Regions from separate parts of the Paenibacillus sp. FSL L8-0333 genome, predicted to be linked through region 1. Evidence: predicted binding sites of a transcription regulator. Region 1 holds the regulator's gene; each other region holds the start of a gene.
The links. The regulator Rex, encoded in region 1, represses fermentation and respiration genes when NADH is low (regulators of the CRP and FNR family bind a similar motif). The targets are predictions, from matches to a motif close to TTGTGAAATATTTCACAA.
Positions count from the first base shown of each region.

Region 2: the regulator Rex is predicted to act here: its motif matches at 2,322-2,339, upstream of NYE72_RS19760 (polymer-forming cytoskeletal protein).
Region 3: the regulator Rex is predicted to act here: its motif matches at 2,139-2,156, upstream of scfA (six-cysteine ranthipeptide SCIFF).
Region 4: the regulator Rex is predicted to act here: its motif matches at 2,214-2,231, upstream of nirB (nitrite reductase large subunit NirB).

Region 1 covers NZ_CP150186.1:4,609,059-4,613,029, reverse strand. The annotation lists gene dinG (ATP-dependent DNA helicase DinG) at 1-1,278, shown strand, start outside; gene NYE72_RS20620 (redox-sensing transcriptional repressor Rex) at 1,409-2,062, shown strand; gene NYE72_RS20615 (amidohydrolase) at 2,049-3,350, shown strand; gene NYE72_RS20610 (DUF5590 domain-containing protein) at 3,523-3,971, shown strand, end outside.
Region 2 covers NZ_CP150186.1:4,411,295-4,415,265, forward strand. The annotation lists gene NYE72_RS19750 (histidine phosphatase family protein) at 89-706, shown strand; gene NYE72_RS19755 (hypothetical protein) at 770-1,015, opposite strand; gene NYE72_RS19760 (polymer-forming cytoskeletal protein) at 1,712-2,263, opposite strand; gene NYE72_RS19765 (peptide ABC transporter substrate-binding protein) at 2,448-3,971, opposite strand, start outside.
Region 3 covers NZ_CP150186.1:799,892-803,862, forward strand. The annotation lists gene NYE72_RS03495 (histidine kinase) at 1-812, shown strand, start outside; gene NYE72_RS03500 (response regulator) at 787-1,569, shown strand; gene scfA (six-cysteine ranthipeptide SCIFF) at 2,182-2,331, shown strand; gene scfB (thioether cross-link-forming SCIFF peptide maturase) at 2,454-3,848, shown strand.
Region 4 covers NZ_CP150186.1:4,909,086-4,913,056, forward strand. The annotation lists gene nirB (nitrite reductase large subunit NirB) at 1-2,096, opposite strand, end outside; gene NYE72_RS22030 (hypothetical protein) at 2,328-3,038, opposite strand; gene ric (iron-sulfur cluster repair di-iron protein) at 3,189-3,884, opposite strand.

The sequences.
Region 1 (3,971 bases):
ATCGATCGGATCTACCCGGATCTGCTTACTGTCAAAGAAACCTGGGATGCACTCAGCGACAAGCTGTTCAGCCTTTTGCCGGAACGCAGTGATGCAGCAGCAGGGGAAGCGGGACAACTGGTTATGCGTTTGCTTCCCGCCCGTAAGCCGAAGGATTGGGATGAATTAGTTGCGCTTGAGAACACTATGAATCTGACGTTAAGCGACATCATCCGTAAGGGTGATAAAATGCTTAATGAGATGCGTGACCAGGAAAGCCAATCCTCAGCAGACAGTCTTGTTACTGATATTAGCGGTTTATTTAAGGATTTGGCTTCCATACGTGAGCAAGTAAGATTCTTTATGGGGCTGAATGACGATAATGTAGTATATTGGCTGGAGGCAAATGGAAATTACCGCAGCAAATCACTGCAGATGTATGCCGTCCCTGTGGATGTTAGCAGCCAGCTTAAAGAGTTGTTCTTCGATAAGAAAAAGAGCATCGTGCTTACCTCGGCGACGCTGTCTGTAGATAAATCTTTTCAGTTTATGATTGATAATCTCGGACTTAACGAAGCTGCGGAAGAGGGACGTCTAATGACCTCACTCCTTCCATCTCCCTTTAAGTATCGCGAGCAGGCGCTGCTAGTTATACCGCGTGATTTTCCTAGTGTGAAGGGCAGTGTGGGCGATGCTCGATTTGTCGATACACTCGTACAGTCGTTAGCAGAAGCTGCCAAAACAACACGTGGGCGGATGCTGGTTCTGTTTACTTCTTATAAAATGCTGCGTCAGGTATATGATCCGCTTAAAGAGGCTTTGGCCTCACAAGAGATTACGGTGCTTGGTCAAGGCGTGGAAGGTGGCAGCCGGAGCAAGCTGATCCGCCGCTTTCAGGACAGTGCAGCATCCGTTCTGCTGGGGACGAGCAGCTTCTGGGAAGGTGTAGATATTCCAGGTGAAGCACTGACTTGCCTGGCCATCGTGAGACTTCCGTTTCAACCGCCGAATCACCCGTTGGCGGAAGCGAAGTCGGAGTTATTGCAGGCCCAGAAGAAGAATCCGTTCATGAAATTATCTGTTCCTCAAGCGGTTATTCGTTTTAAGCAGGGATTCGGAAGACTGGTTCGCACGGCGCAGGATCGCGGAATAGTTATTGTTTATGATACAAGGGTTATTGAATCTCATTACGGGAAGTATTTCCTTTATTCATTGCCTGGTCCCAAAATGGAGCATATGCTGACTGATCAAATGGTCCCCCGCATAGCGGAATGGCTAGAGGATGGCGGCGCTTCTTAAAATGCTCGTCTTCAGTTTAGCTCCTCCTTATCCTTAAGGGCGGTAAGTTACAGTACCGCCCTTAATAAGGAGAGGTATACGTTTGAATATGGATTTTCACAAGAACATTACTATTTTTAGGAGGAAAAATATGAAATCGGATAAAATATCAGAAGCCGTTGTTCGCAGACTACCTGTGTATTTGCGTTTTTTGAATGATCTCCAGAATCGCGAAATATTAACAGTTTCCTCTCAGGAACTTGGACAAAAGCTTGATCTTAATCCCGCACAGATTCGTAAGGATTTAGCGTATTTTGGTGACTTCGGCAGAAAAGGTATCGGCTATGATGTAACGTATCTTATTGAGAAAATCCGTCATATTCTGAAGCTGGATCAACAGCTTAATGTAGCTTTAGTAGGGGCAGGTAATCTCGGACATGCCTTGTCTAATTACAATGCATATCTTAAAGATACAATGAAAATCACCGCTATATTTGATTCGTACGCTCCTAAGGTTGGACGTAAGATCAACTCCCTTACTGTGCAACCAATGGATGAACTAGGCAGCACGATTCGTGAGCAAGGTATTCGCATTGCCATTATTACCGTACCTGATTCAGAAGCTCAAAATGTAGCAGATATTCTCATTTCTTCTGGGATTGAAGCGATTTTGAACTTTGCCCCTGTGATTCTGAAGACACCACCGAATATCCGGGTGCATGCAGCTGATTTTACAACTGATCTGCAAAGTCTTGCTTATTACTTGCGGGATGGAAAGGAAGAAAGCGAACATGAACAGCAATAAAACGATAATTAAGGACGGGTATTTTCTGACTCCGGGAACGGATGAGCCGGTTCTGAGTGGATATATGACTATTGAAGATGATTTAATCACTTACATAGGAAAAGAAGAGCCTCAGATGGAAGCTGGAGTGCAAGTGGTTGATGGCAGTCGTCTGCTGTTCATGCCTGGACTTGTAAACACACATGGTCATGCGGCGATGTCTTTGCTGCGTGGATATGGAGATGATTTAGCGCTACAAGTGTGGCTTCAGGAGAAAATGTGGCCGATGGAGGAAAAGTTCACCGGTGATGATGTATATTGGGGAACCTCCTTATCTGTATTGGAAATGCTGAAGGGTGGAACTACGACCTTCCTCGATATGTATGATCACATGGACCGAGTAGCTGAGGTAGCTGAGTTATCAGGTATCCGTTCCGTATTGATGCGTGGTGTGATCGGGTTATGTCCAGAGGATGTACAGAATCACAAGCTTGCGGAAGCGATTTCTTTTGCCCGTAACTGGCATGGAAAGGCTGACGGTAGAATTACTACTATGATCTCACCGCACGCCCCTTATACTTGCCCTCCGGACTTCCTGGTTAAGTTCGTGCAGGCAGCGCATGATCTGGATTTACCGATGCATACGCATATGTCCGAAACGAAACGTGAAGTGGAACAAAATGTGGCGGATTACGGGTTTCGTCCTGTAGCTCACTTAGAGAAGCTTGGAATGTTCACACGTCCCTCGATAGTTGCACATGGTGTTCATTTAAATGATGAAGAGATTGAGATCTTGGCTCGCCATAATGTGGGTGTCTCTCATAATCCGGGCAGTAATTTGAAGCTGGCTAGCGGAGTGGCTCGGGTTACTGATCTTCTAAAAGCTGGTGTGAAGGTGTCTCTTGGCACGGATGGCGCGGCAAGCAACAATAACTTGGATATGTTTGAAGAGATGCGGCTTGCAGCTCTCATTCATAAGGGTGTCAGCGGTGATCCAACGGCTGTTCCAGCTCCAGAAGCTCTACGTATGGCTACAGAATATGGCGCCCAGTCCATCTTTTTAAATAATGTAGGCAGACTTGCTGTTGGGATGAAAGCTGATTTCATTGCAATTGATATAGATCAGCCGCATTTGCTGCCACACACAGATCTGTTGTCTCATGCAGTTTACTCTGCTAGCGCTAAGGATGTTGAGCATGTGTGGGTGAATGGTAAACAGGTCATCAAGCATGGGCAATGCTTAACCCTGGATGAGGAAGCTATCCGGCGTAAAGCGCAAGAAGCCTTCGAAGGTTTATTGAAGCGTTAAGTCTGGATAATAACGAATAAATAATAGGCTGCGACTTTTTGCTTTTAGCAAAAGTTGCGGCCTTTTGTACATTTTAAAGGCTGGGAAAGCTAGAAAATTATGAAATTTTGGATAAACACGCGGGTGTGTTATATAATCAAAAAAGATATATTACTAGAAAGGGAGCTGTACCTTGAAGAAAAGGAAAAAATGGATCCTCCTGGGGTCAGTTCTGATTCTGCTCCTGGGGTTTGGATTTATCCAGTTCTATGCCTATATTATGAAAGATCAATGGAACGAGCGGGATATCGCCAAGGATGTTGCCAAAACCAGAGCGGGTCTAACAGAGGTAACCAAAGCACAAAAATCGGTTTGGGATGAAAATGCAGTGTACTGGGTTTTAACAGGAAAAAATGAAGCCGGGACTGCTCTTATGGTCTGGGTCCGCTTTACGGTAGATGGAAAATTTGCTGAAGGCGACGACGCAGTGTTTGCTGAGGAACTAAGTAAAGGAACCTCAGAAGCCCAAATACGCGGCATTATCAAAGCTGATCTTCCGGACATAACGATTGAACGCTTGCTGCCGGGAGTATATAACGGAGAGTATGCTTGGCAGCTTTTTTATAAACAGAGCGGTCGGTA
Region 2 (3,971 bases), 200 kb from region 1:
TATACATTATGGATGTTAACTATTATATATTGTTTATTTATATTTATTTCTTTTATACTTACAACTATTCATAAGGGAGGTTTTGTTAATGACAAAGACAGTATTATACTTAACCCGCCACGGGCAAACAGAATGGAATTTACAAAAACGAATGCAAGGGCATCAAAATTCTGCGCTTACAGCCTTGGGCGAACAGCAGGCCGAATGGTTAAGGGATCGTTTGCAAGTAGAAAACTTAGGCGCAATTTATTCTAGTACTAGTCCAAGAGCATTGCATACTGCGCAGATTTTACGGGGAAAGCGGAGTTTACCTATTCAACAGCAAGTTTCTTTAATGGAAATAAACATGGGGAGCTGGGAAGGAATGAATACGGATCAGATACAACTAGAATCCCCTTTACAATATTCCCATTTTTTCACCAGACCCGATCTATATATTCCTCTAACCTCAGGTGAGACTTATAAGCAGCTTGAAGAAAGAGTAGTGCCGACAATGGAGCGCATCATAAACGATAACGTAGGGCTAGAGGTGCTCATCGTCACCCATCGGATGACTTTAAAGGTCATTATGGCTTATTTTCTTAATAAATCATTGCAGGAAATAGGGGAGTTACCGGATATTCTCTCTACTGCATTATGTAAAGTAACCCTAACTGATAACAATACAACCATCGATCTGTATGGAGATACTTCACATTATCAATGACTATGTATTAAAAAAATAAAAAGGTAACTCCGATTAACGGGGCTACCTTTTTAGCGTTCAACATTAAATATCCACACTTTTGATTATAAAACTGCGTACCTTCATCCATTTGCCTGAAATGAATTCATCAATCGTTTTCGTCTTTGGTCTAACGCAAAAACGGTGTTTTGCCCCTTTATCAAAGCCCACAGCTTCAAAAATTAGGCTGTCCCCTATTTGCTCCTTGAAGAACACCTGCTTTAATCCCAACCTATTTAACATTTCAAGCTTTACGCTCTCAATATATGTGCGCGAATACTCCTTAGACATATGTGTTCCTCCTAGTAGTGGTAGTAATATTATAAGTCAATAGGAAGAAAATCAACAATAGTTCATATATTCATCATCCACAAAAAAACAACCAGGCAGCAATTCTCCGTTATTGGAGGTTCGCTGACTGGTGTTTTGGGTCTGTTGTGATTTGCTTGATAGGTTATGAGCTAAGCTTAATCATTCGTAGCTTTCGGATAACCACTCCGTTGTAGCGCACTATCTTGATATATCTGTAAGATAACTGCATTCTATACACTTATTCGATATCCACAAGGGCTAATTCTAACTTTAAGTGTATTCTATACAATTAAAAACTAGAGAAATAGCCTATAGAGTATTAAATCAGGAAAATAGATGTACAAAATACAGCTATTTTCATTGGCCGGGCGTTTTGAGCATTTTAGTTGTACAAAATACAGTTAAAACCATCTACTGTACACTTCAATGTTTCATACTCCATTACTTCATACTCCATTACTTCATACTCCATTACTTCATACTCCAATAATTCACTGCTTCAATACTCCATTACTTGTTACTTCGAAGCCGTTGGCTCTCATATGGTAACTAGATGGGGTGTAGTCCATTATGAGTCAGCCCATTCATTACTGATTCCTTTTGCCTATCCTATCCGGATAATTCTATCTATATAGTTAGTCCTTCTACTTCTACCTAATCGAAATCATCACTAACTTATTTAACTTCAGTTGCCCCAGTCACTTTACCTTCAATCCCTGCAGTTGCTTTCACATCTTCGTTTGCGAAGTAAAGATTTCCATCAATAGTCGAAGTTTCATGCAGATTAAATCCGTTCGCTTCTACATAAACATCACCTTTAATGGTTCCGCCTTGAACTCGTAAATTTTCACTTTGTACAGTTAACTTAGGTACAGTGAGTGTGTAATTGGCAGTAACTTTGTGATCAGCGTCTTGGGCATAAAGAGCAATCTTACGGTAGATGTCGCCGTCTGCGGCCCCTTTATCATGGAATTCGCCTTCAACAACAACATCTTGGGCAATGGTCACATCATTTAGAATGGCAATAATCCAGTTTCCATCTTTACTTACAGCCTTGGTAAACGCATCTGCTTGATTTACGATTGAAGCTGTAGTAACTGCATCCGTTTGCTCTGTAGCTGGAGCCGTAGTAGCCGCTGAATTAGTTGCATTATTATTATTCGCACCACAACCAGACAAGACTGCAACCGAGACGCCTGCTACTAACATCATTTTAAATAACTTCATTTTAAATCCCCCTTGTTTTTGATTATAAATTAATTATATATTAAAATTTTTAATAAACAGGTGAAAATTTTCACAATATTGTGTCGTTATCTGAAGCGGTTTCACAAAGGTGATTAATTCCATACAAAAAGGACACTCCCAATAACTGCGGAAGTATCCTCATAGTCTTTATTACTATAATTTTTTAGATTAAATACCCTCTTGAAAAAGATATGGAACCATCATACTCTACACTTACTTTTTTAATGTTAGGTTTATGCAAAACATCAGCATAAAAATAATACAGCGGAAGGATGACCATTTGGTCAATGAGCATTTTTTCAGCTTTTGCATAAAGCTTGTTTCGTTCGCTAGTGTCTAATGTAAGCCTAGCTTGTTTAATATAACTATCATAAAGTGCACTGCTCCAGCCCGAATCATTATCGCTGCTCCAAGATGTGAAATAATCTAAAAAAGTCGATGGATCGTTATAGTCGGCTGCCCAAGCCGCTTTTGCCATTGTATAATTCAGCTTAAGACGATTATCAAGCAGATCTTCCCAGGGTTGAACCTCAAAGCCTACTGTAATGCCCAGATTTTTGTTCCAGCTGTTAATAACGGCTTCTGCAATTTCTTCATGACCTTCATTTATAATAATCGAAAAACTAGGAAGCTGAGTTAAGCCCTCTTCCTTCAAACCTTCCTGAAGTAATTTCTTAGCCTGTATTACATCCTCTTTGAAATACCGTGTATCAATAATCTCTGATCTAAAATTCAACTTGGAACCACGAATACTCCGAGGAATAAAACCGTAAGCAGGTGTACCATAGCCGATAGATTCTCGGTTAGCTGCCATGGCTAATGCTTTACGTATCTTCAGATTTTTGAAAGGTGCTTTGCTTAGATTGAACTGATAATAATATGTAGAAGCATACGGCAATGCATATAACTCCTGAGGGAATACAGAATTTAAAGAAGCCTTATCTATCAGCTCATCTTTTGCCCCTACCCAGTCAACTTCATTGTTTAAGTAGGCCATAGTTGGCGAAGGTGTTCCAGCTTTAGGCCGAAGTAGATGCACCTCTGAGAAACGAATTTCTTGCGCCGCATAATAGTTTGGATTTTTAATTAGATGAATCGAATTTTCATCCCACTGTTGCAGTTTAAAAGGGCCATTAGTAACCATAGTTTTAATATTGTACGCCCAATTCTTATCTGCTTTCGCGACTTGCGCATTAATTGGCATGTAAATACTTTCCGCGAGAAGCTGCGGGAAATGTGAAGTTTTTTCATTCAAAGTCACTTGGAGTGTATCGTTATTTAACGCTTTCACACCCACTTTCGAAGACTCCTTTAGCTTCCCTTTATGATAATTCTCTGCGTTAGCAATTATGAACATTTTGAATGCATAGCTATTCATAGACTGAGGTGCAAGCGCTTGTTTCCATGCATACTCAAAATCTGAAGCCTTAACCTGCTGCTGATTACTCCATTTTGCGCTCGGCCGCAAGGAGAACGTGTATGTTTTCCCATCCTTGGAGACTGTCCACGACTTGGCTATCCCGGGAACCGCCTCTCCCGCATCATTCAAACGCACCAATCCCTCAAATATCCCTTTAATGACCGTAGTCGTACTACTATCTGTGGAAGAGGCAGGATCTAGATCTACAGGAATATAATCAAAACCAATACGCAACACCTGTTTAGCCTGTACAGCAGATGCAGTGTT
Region 3 (3,971 bases), 3.0 Mb from region 1:
CAATTCAGTCGCTTCGTCAGGTAATGGAAAATGTGCAGAACGGCAACCAAACCATACGTGCAGATGTTACGCGCTCGGATGAGATCGGCGATCTTGGACGAAGCTTCAATGACATGCTTGTTCAATTATACGCTGTGGAGCAGGACCGAAAGGAGATGGAACTCAGACTGATTCATGAGCAGATCAAGCCGCACTTTTTATACAACACATTGGATACGATCCAGTGGATGGCAACGGAACATGGAGCAGACAATGTGGTGGAGATGGTGGAAGCGCTTAGCGCGTATTTCCGGTTAGGGCTTGGCACTGGCAGTCCCTACATTCTGCTTGATCAGGAGTTGTACCATGTCGAGAGTTATCTTCATATTCAAGGTGTGCGATATGAGGAGATTCTGGACTACGAGCTTCGATATGATGAAAAGCTTGCTCAGTGCCAAGTCGTTCGCTTCATGCTGCAGCCTTTGGTGGAAAATGCGATTTATCACGGGATTAAGCCACTTGGGGATCAAAAGTGCAAAATTTCGATTACAGCATATAAAAAGGCCGATTATTTGGTCATTAAGGTTGAAAATAATGGGGTTATGATTCCGCAAGAGAAGCTTGAACAGATGAATCAAGCCCTTCTTGATGATACATATGATCGTTCTGCCACAGGCTTTGGGCTATACAGTGTAAACCATCGCATTCGACTAGCTTACGGGGTGCCATATGGCCTTGCAGTGAAGAGCGAAGATGGCATTACCGTTATGGTCATTCGAATACCTTTGGACGGGGAGTGGAATGAAGATGTGGAAGATTGTCATCGTCGATGATGAAACGATCATTCGCAAAGGCTTGCGACAATACATTGAGGAGAGTCCGTATCTTTTTGAGGTTGCAGGAGAAGCGAAAAGTGCAAACGAAGCATTGGATATGGTGGAGGAAGCCCCACCACATGTATGTCTTGTGGACATCAACATGCCGAATATGAATGGGCTCGATCTGATGAATATATTGCGCGAACGCTGCCCGTCGGTTCTGGTTGTCATCATCAGCGGGTACGATAACTTTGAATATGCGCGTCAAGCCGTGCAACTGCAAGCATTTGATTATGTATTGAAACCTGTGCCGAAGAGTGATCTGAACAAGCTGCTTCATCGGATTGATGAGCATCTTCAGGTAAAATATCCTTTGCATTCACATGAAGGCAGGGTGGATAAGGAGCGGGAGCTTCCCGGGTATACAGGGGATGGAACAGTGCTTATCCAAAAAGTGACCGAGTATATTGACAGTCATTATCAGGATCCGGAGCTGTCTATTACTCGAGTAGCAGCGCTATTTCATATCAACCAAACCTATCTTAGCAAGCGTATGAAGCAAGAAATCGGTGCTTCATTCCTTGACTATGTCACCGAGCTTCGGATATCGAAGGCGAAGGAGATTCTGGATGACGTAATGCCGAATATCAAAATCGGGGATCTGGCCGTGAAGGTAGGGTATAAGAGCCAGTACTATTTTAGTCGTGTGTTCAAAAATAGAGTCGGTTCAAGCCCCTTAGAGTACAAAAAGCATCCGTTCGGTTATGGATAGGAGGGCTATTCTCGTCCCTCTGCAGCACGTCATAGATGCTATGCTCGGAGTTGCTTTCTATCAATACGGTTGGATTTTAAACATGAGCGAGAAGATGAAGTTAAAGCATCCGATTGTGCAATATTTTTATGAACTAAGGCGTAGTACATTATAAAAATAAATAAATTCATTGAATATTCAAGAGCAGATAAAATGTCCGGAAGTGTCTTAGGGCTCCTCATATAAGTTTGTTCACACTGTCTACCCACGCATGTGGAGAGTGTCGCTCTACTGGTAAGGAAGGATACAGTGCTATGAGATCCTTATATTTATTGGACTTTACGGACAACTATGAGAAAAAATGTTGTTAAAGGAGATGGCATCATTGCCGTCTCTTTTTTGTTTCACTTTTTTAGTATTGCTCTGACTCTGGTTCCCGCTACGGCATCCTACGATCACAAGCATGAAAGACTGAACGGGAATTAGCATTGATGCTACTTTGTTTATATGTTTAATGCCTCTCTACTCTGTTAGGTGACGGGCATCATAGACGTACTTACGTGAGGTTGCTACGATGTTCCATGGAAATTAAGTGAAAGTGATCACAAGAAATTAAAGAAGGAGTTATTTATCGTGAAAAGAATCGTAACACTAAGCACCCGCAAACTGATGGATACCGCAAAACACGGCGGATGCGGCGCATGCCAGACATCTTGCCAATCCGCTTGTAAAACTTCCTGCGGCGTTGCAAACCAGAAGTGTGAAAATGCAATGAACAGATAGGATTCGGAATTTTACCGCCCATTGCTCTGCTGATGGGCGGCTATTTTTAAGAAATGGATGCTACCTCTAAAGGAAGGCAAAGCCGTTTCTACTTGTGTGCAAAAGGAGCTTGATTAGCAAGTATGATTCATCAATATAAACTAAATGGATACAATATCGTGCTCGACACTTACAGTGGCTCAGTACATGTTGTTGATGACCTAGCATATGAAATTATAGCGCTCTATGAGAAAACTTCTGTCGACCAAATCGTGACAATGATGTTGGAGAAATATAAGCATGATTCCACCATTTCTGAGAGTGACATTCGAGAAACCATCGTGGATATCGAGGAGCTTATAAATGATGGACAGCTCTTTACAAAAGATGAGTATGAGAACCTCTCGCTTGATTTAAAAAAACGAAAAACTTATGTTAAGGCGCTCTGTCTTAATGTTGCGCATACCTGTAATCTATCATGCGACTATTGCTTCGCCAGCCAAGGGAAATACAACGGAGATCGAGCGATCATGAGCTATGAGGTTGGACAAAAAGCTATCGATTACCTGCTTGAAAATTCGGGTCATCATCGAAACCTGGACATCGACTTTTTCGGCGGGGAACCGCTTTTGGCCTGGAAAGTGGTTAAACAGATCGTAGCTTATGCAAGAAGTAAAGAACAAGAATACAAAAAGAAGTTCCGCTTCACCTTCACGACGAACGGGATGCTGCTGAACGATGAGGTCACTGAGTTTTTAAATCAGGAAATGTACAATGTCGTATTAAGCCTGGATGGAAGAAAAGAGGTTCATGACCGTCTTCGCCAAACGGTAAACGGAAAAGGCAGCTACGATCATATTCTTCCGAAGTTTCAGGAATTCGTTCGTAAGCGCGGAGACCAAGAGTACTATGTACGAGGAACCTATACGCGTAATAATGTCGATTTCACCAATGATATATTTCATATCGCAGACCTTGGTTTTGACAAAATCTCGATGGAACCGGTCATCTGTGATCCAAAGGAGCCCTATGCACTTACCGAGGAAGACCTCCCGGAGATATACAATCAGTACGAAATTCTGGCCAAGGAAATGATCGGGCGCGGTGAGCAAGGCAAGGGGTTTACCTTTTATCATTACATGCTTGACCTCTCGGAAGGACCTTGCATCCAGAAGAGAATCACTGGCTGTGGTTCAGGAACGGAATATCTTGCTGTTACTCCCTGGGGAGAGCTTTTTCCTTGCCACCAGTTCGTCGGGGATGAAGAGTATAGCATGGGGAACCTCTGGGATGGCATCATAAAACCTGAGCTGCAATGTCAATTCCAAGAGAGCAACTGCTACTCGAAGCCGGAATGCAAGGACTGTTGGGCGAAGCTCTACTGTAGCGGCGGTTGTCCCGCCAATGCGCTGCACGCGACGGGTTCCCTAATTGGTACCTATGACTTCAGCTGTGACGTCTTCCGCAAAAGAGTCGAATGTTCCATGATGGTGAAGGTGGATGAATCCATTAGAGCGATGGAAGAGCAACCTAACTAATTAATATAACGAATGAATATACTATAACCGAGAAAAAGACACTTCAAAATATAGTGTTATTTCTCGGTTTTTTTGTACGGAGAAGAAGGACTGTAAGACAAGAGAGACGATCAGTTTCTGCAA
Region 4 (3,971 bases), 300 kb from region 1:
CAACCGCCGTCATTACCGACGATGCCAATATCCTTCGTGCAGGATTCCGCACAGTTACGTGGGCAGCCGTTGACAGCTATTTTAAACTTGGCAGGAAAATCAAGACGTTCATACTTACGTTCTATGAGCGCGCCCATTCCCAGCGAATCCTGTGTACCGAAACGGCAGAACTGTGAACCCACACAAGTCTTAACCGTACGTAGCGATTTGGCATAACCATAACCTGATGGCATATCGAGCTCTTCCCATACCTTCGGCAGATCCTCTTTTTTCACCCCGATTAGATCCAGGCGTTGCCCACCAGTCACCTTCACAACTTTTACATCATATTTAAGGGAGACATCAGCGATTTTCTTCAAATCCTCTGGTGTCGTTACCCCGCCGTACATGCGTGGAATAACGGTATAGGTTCCGTCTTTCTGAATATTGGCTCCCATACGTTCATTAACAAAACGTGATTCCTTCTCATCTTGATGTGTATCCGGATTTAGCATCCCCAGATAATAGTTAATCGCCGGACGGCATTTAGAGCAGCCTTCCTCTTGTTTCCAACCCAGTACATGCATAACCTCTTTAGTAGTACTAAGACCTTTAGCTGTAATCTCAGCAACAATCTCATCCCGGCTAAGCGTTGTACAGCTACAGATACCTTGCTTGGCAGACTGCTCAAAACTATCACCCAGGACAAATTGTAAAATTTGTTCTACAACCGGTTTACAACCTCCGCAAGAACGCGTCGCTCCTGTACATGCTTTGATCTCGTCCACAGTAGTAAAACCATTTTCTATGACCGCATCCACAATCGCTTTTTTCGTAACCCCATTACAGCCACAAACGATTTCTTCGTCCGCCATAGCTTCTACAGATGTGCTCTTTTTGGCTCCGCTTCCGCAGCAGCCCGTACCCATGACCTCTGTATAAATCTCATCAGTCATTACAGCACCTTGTTTTACTAACTTTTGCAGGTTAGCCGATTCCGTCACATCCCCGAACAGGACTGCACCAACAATGACATTGTCTTTGAGCAGAATTTTCTTATAGGTTCGCTTCCATTCATCTTTGCTTGAGATTACAGTGTGCTCAGGGGAATCCATAAACTCACCTGCAGAAAATACATCCACACCGGAAATTTTTAATTTGGTGGAGACAACAGAACCTTCATATGGATTTGTATCGCTTCCGCAGAGATGTTTAGCTAGAACCATACCCTGCTCGAAGAGCGGCGCTACTAATCCGTAACAAACTCCGCGATGTTCGGCACATTCGCCAATGGAATATACATTCTGCATAGAGGTCTGCAAATAATCGTCCACTACAATTCCACGATTAACAGCAATTCCGCTTTCTTTTGCCACAGTTATATTCGGTTTGATGCCTACAGCCATAACTACAAAATCAGCTGCAAGTGTAGTGCCATCACTAAATTGTAAACCACTTACTCTCTGTTCCCCTGTCAATTCTACTGTTTGTTTGCCCATGGCAAATTTCACGCCTTGACGCTCTAGCTCAGCTTGCAACATAGAGGAGGCATTACGATCAAGCTGGCGCTCCATTAGATCTTCCATCAGATGCACTACAGTAACGTCCATGCCAAGGTTCACAAGACCCTTTGCCGCTTCCAATCCAAGTAAGCCCCCGCCGATTACCGCCGCTTTGTTGTATTGTTTAGCCGCAGCTAGCATCGCATCACAATCTGCAATATCCCGGAAACCCACTACGCCTTCCTTATCACAACCAGGTACAGGTAAAATAAATGAATTCGAACCCGTTGCAATAATCACTTTATCGTAAGAAACAGCCATACCGTTATCCGCAATTACTTGCTTGGAATGCTCGTCAATTCGCGTAACTGTTGTTCCTGTATGCAAGGTAATGTTGTTATCTTCATACCAGTTCCAGTCGTTTAGGATGATATCGTTGATGGTTTTGCTGCCTTCGAGAACATAGGACAACATGATCCGATTATAATTGGGGTGAGGTTCGCTTCCAAAGACCGTAATGTCATAAGCTCCACCTAGCTTCAATATTTGCTCTAGCGTACCTATGCCTGCCATACCGTTGCCGACTAATACTAATTTTTCTCTCTTCGCTGCCATAGTTAGGTGCCTCCTCAGTCTTATCCGTTCTTGTTGAACTTTGCTTCAACTTATCTTCTACATAATGAAATTATACATTTCAAAATTTAAGAGAGATTGTGATTACAGTCACATTAAATGTGAATGTTTTCACATAAAAAATAAGACAATTTTGTTAGGTTCTAAATTCTAATAAAAAAAGCCAGATCACAGGTTCTGAATAACCGTAGATCTGGCATTTATGTACTTTTTTTAACGTATAGCCAATAAAATCTCCAATTCATCCTGCACTCTAAGCTTCATGTCCATTCCATTCTCAAGCAGCTGCTTCCCATTCACCTTCATCTTCCAAACTTCATTGCTAAGAGGAGTATAATCACCAATGGATAACACCTTTTTGTTGTCTTCGGTCAACTGCACCACACTGCTGTTCTTCAACAAACCTCTCACTGTTAAATCTTCAGTAAATCCCATAACATATGAATGATTCAAATTCACTTGCTCACTTCCGCCATTCACGGTCAACAACACAATTTGAAGGGGTTCCTCTTGTTCCTTAGACATCGCCGTAATTACTAATTTTGATTCATGCCCGACGGTTCGACCCCAATCCTCAGATCCAATGGTCTCCCCATCCATTTGCAGCTCCCAATTCATTCCTGGACTGAGTGAAATATTATTTACCGTTAGAATGCTTGTGTTATCCTCAGAAAAGGTGGCCTTCCCACTACCTTTCAGTAGGTCAAAGATCGTTATCCCTTTTCTGTAGCTCTCGCTAAGCTGCTTGTCCAAAGGGTTGGTCAGCAAGTCATTTCCCGCAACGATAAGCGAAAGCGTAGGCCCGTCTGATCCTGCTAAGCCATTATTCCCTTCATTATTAACGTCAGCAAGAGTCGAACATCCACCTATTATGAATACGATGACTAATCCTAGTAACAACCTCCACATATATTTCGTGGGCATAGTGACACCGCCTTGTCCCGCCTAATGACCACACAGCGTCTCAGGCTTGTAGTAAGTTATGCATACTGTCTATTTAAGAATAACGTAAATAAGCTTTGTTCTCAAATATAAAAAAAGTCCCCTAAGGGACTCTTTGAAAACTCATTTTTTCTACTGGAATCTAGGGAACAATATATTATTCTCCAGATGAACATGTTCAAAAGTCATGCTCTCCAGCTCCTCTAGCCGGGCATAAGTCAAACGATAGGTTGTACAAGCATGAGCCGGTGGGGTGAAATCATCTGTTATTTTGCGTATTTGTCTCAATATATCGCCTGCTGTGTCATGTTCACTCTCAAGTTCAAATAATGCCTCGCGAAGTGTGGTTAGCCCTTCTTCACTTGGATTGGCATCATACGCTAATAATTTCGGAAACTCATCTTCCTCTTCTTTAGCTGTATGCTGTAGCAGATCTTCCTTGAGTGCATTAAACAAACTATATAACTCTTCTAAATGAGGTGAATCTCCGCCATGAACCCGGTATACCTTAGTTACATTTTGGCTAATCAGGGGCAGTTCTTCCCGCAGGTAATGGTGATGTTTACTCACAATATGGTCGATTAACTCTGCAGAAGGTGCTGTGTTCCATGCGAGTTCTTCTTGTGGTACCGGATATTCCTCGAACAGCTTGTTGAGATCACTAATGATCATCTCTTGATCTAGTCCACGCTCTACAGCTGCTTCAGCAAGAGGTTTGGCGCCTCCACAGCAGAAATCAATCCGTTTAGACTTGAAATAATCCGCAGCTTTTGGGAATTGCAGCACAATATCTTTTACAAGGGCATCTGGAGTAAATCCAGGTTGCACCGATTGCTTATGCTGTAAATCTGAAATTCTATCATTAGGTTGTTTAGTTTCCATAATAGTTCCTCCTCGGGATATGTGATCAGGTTC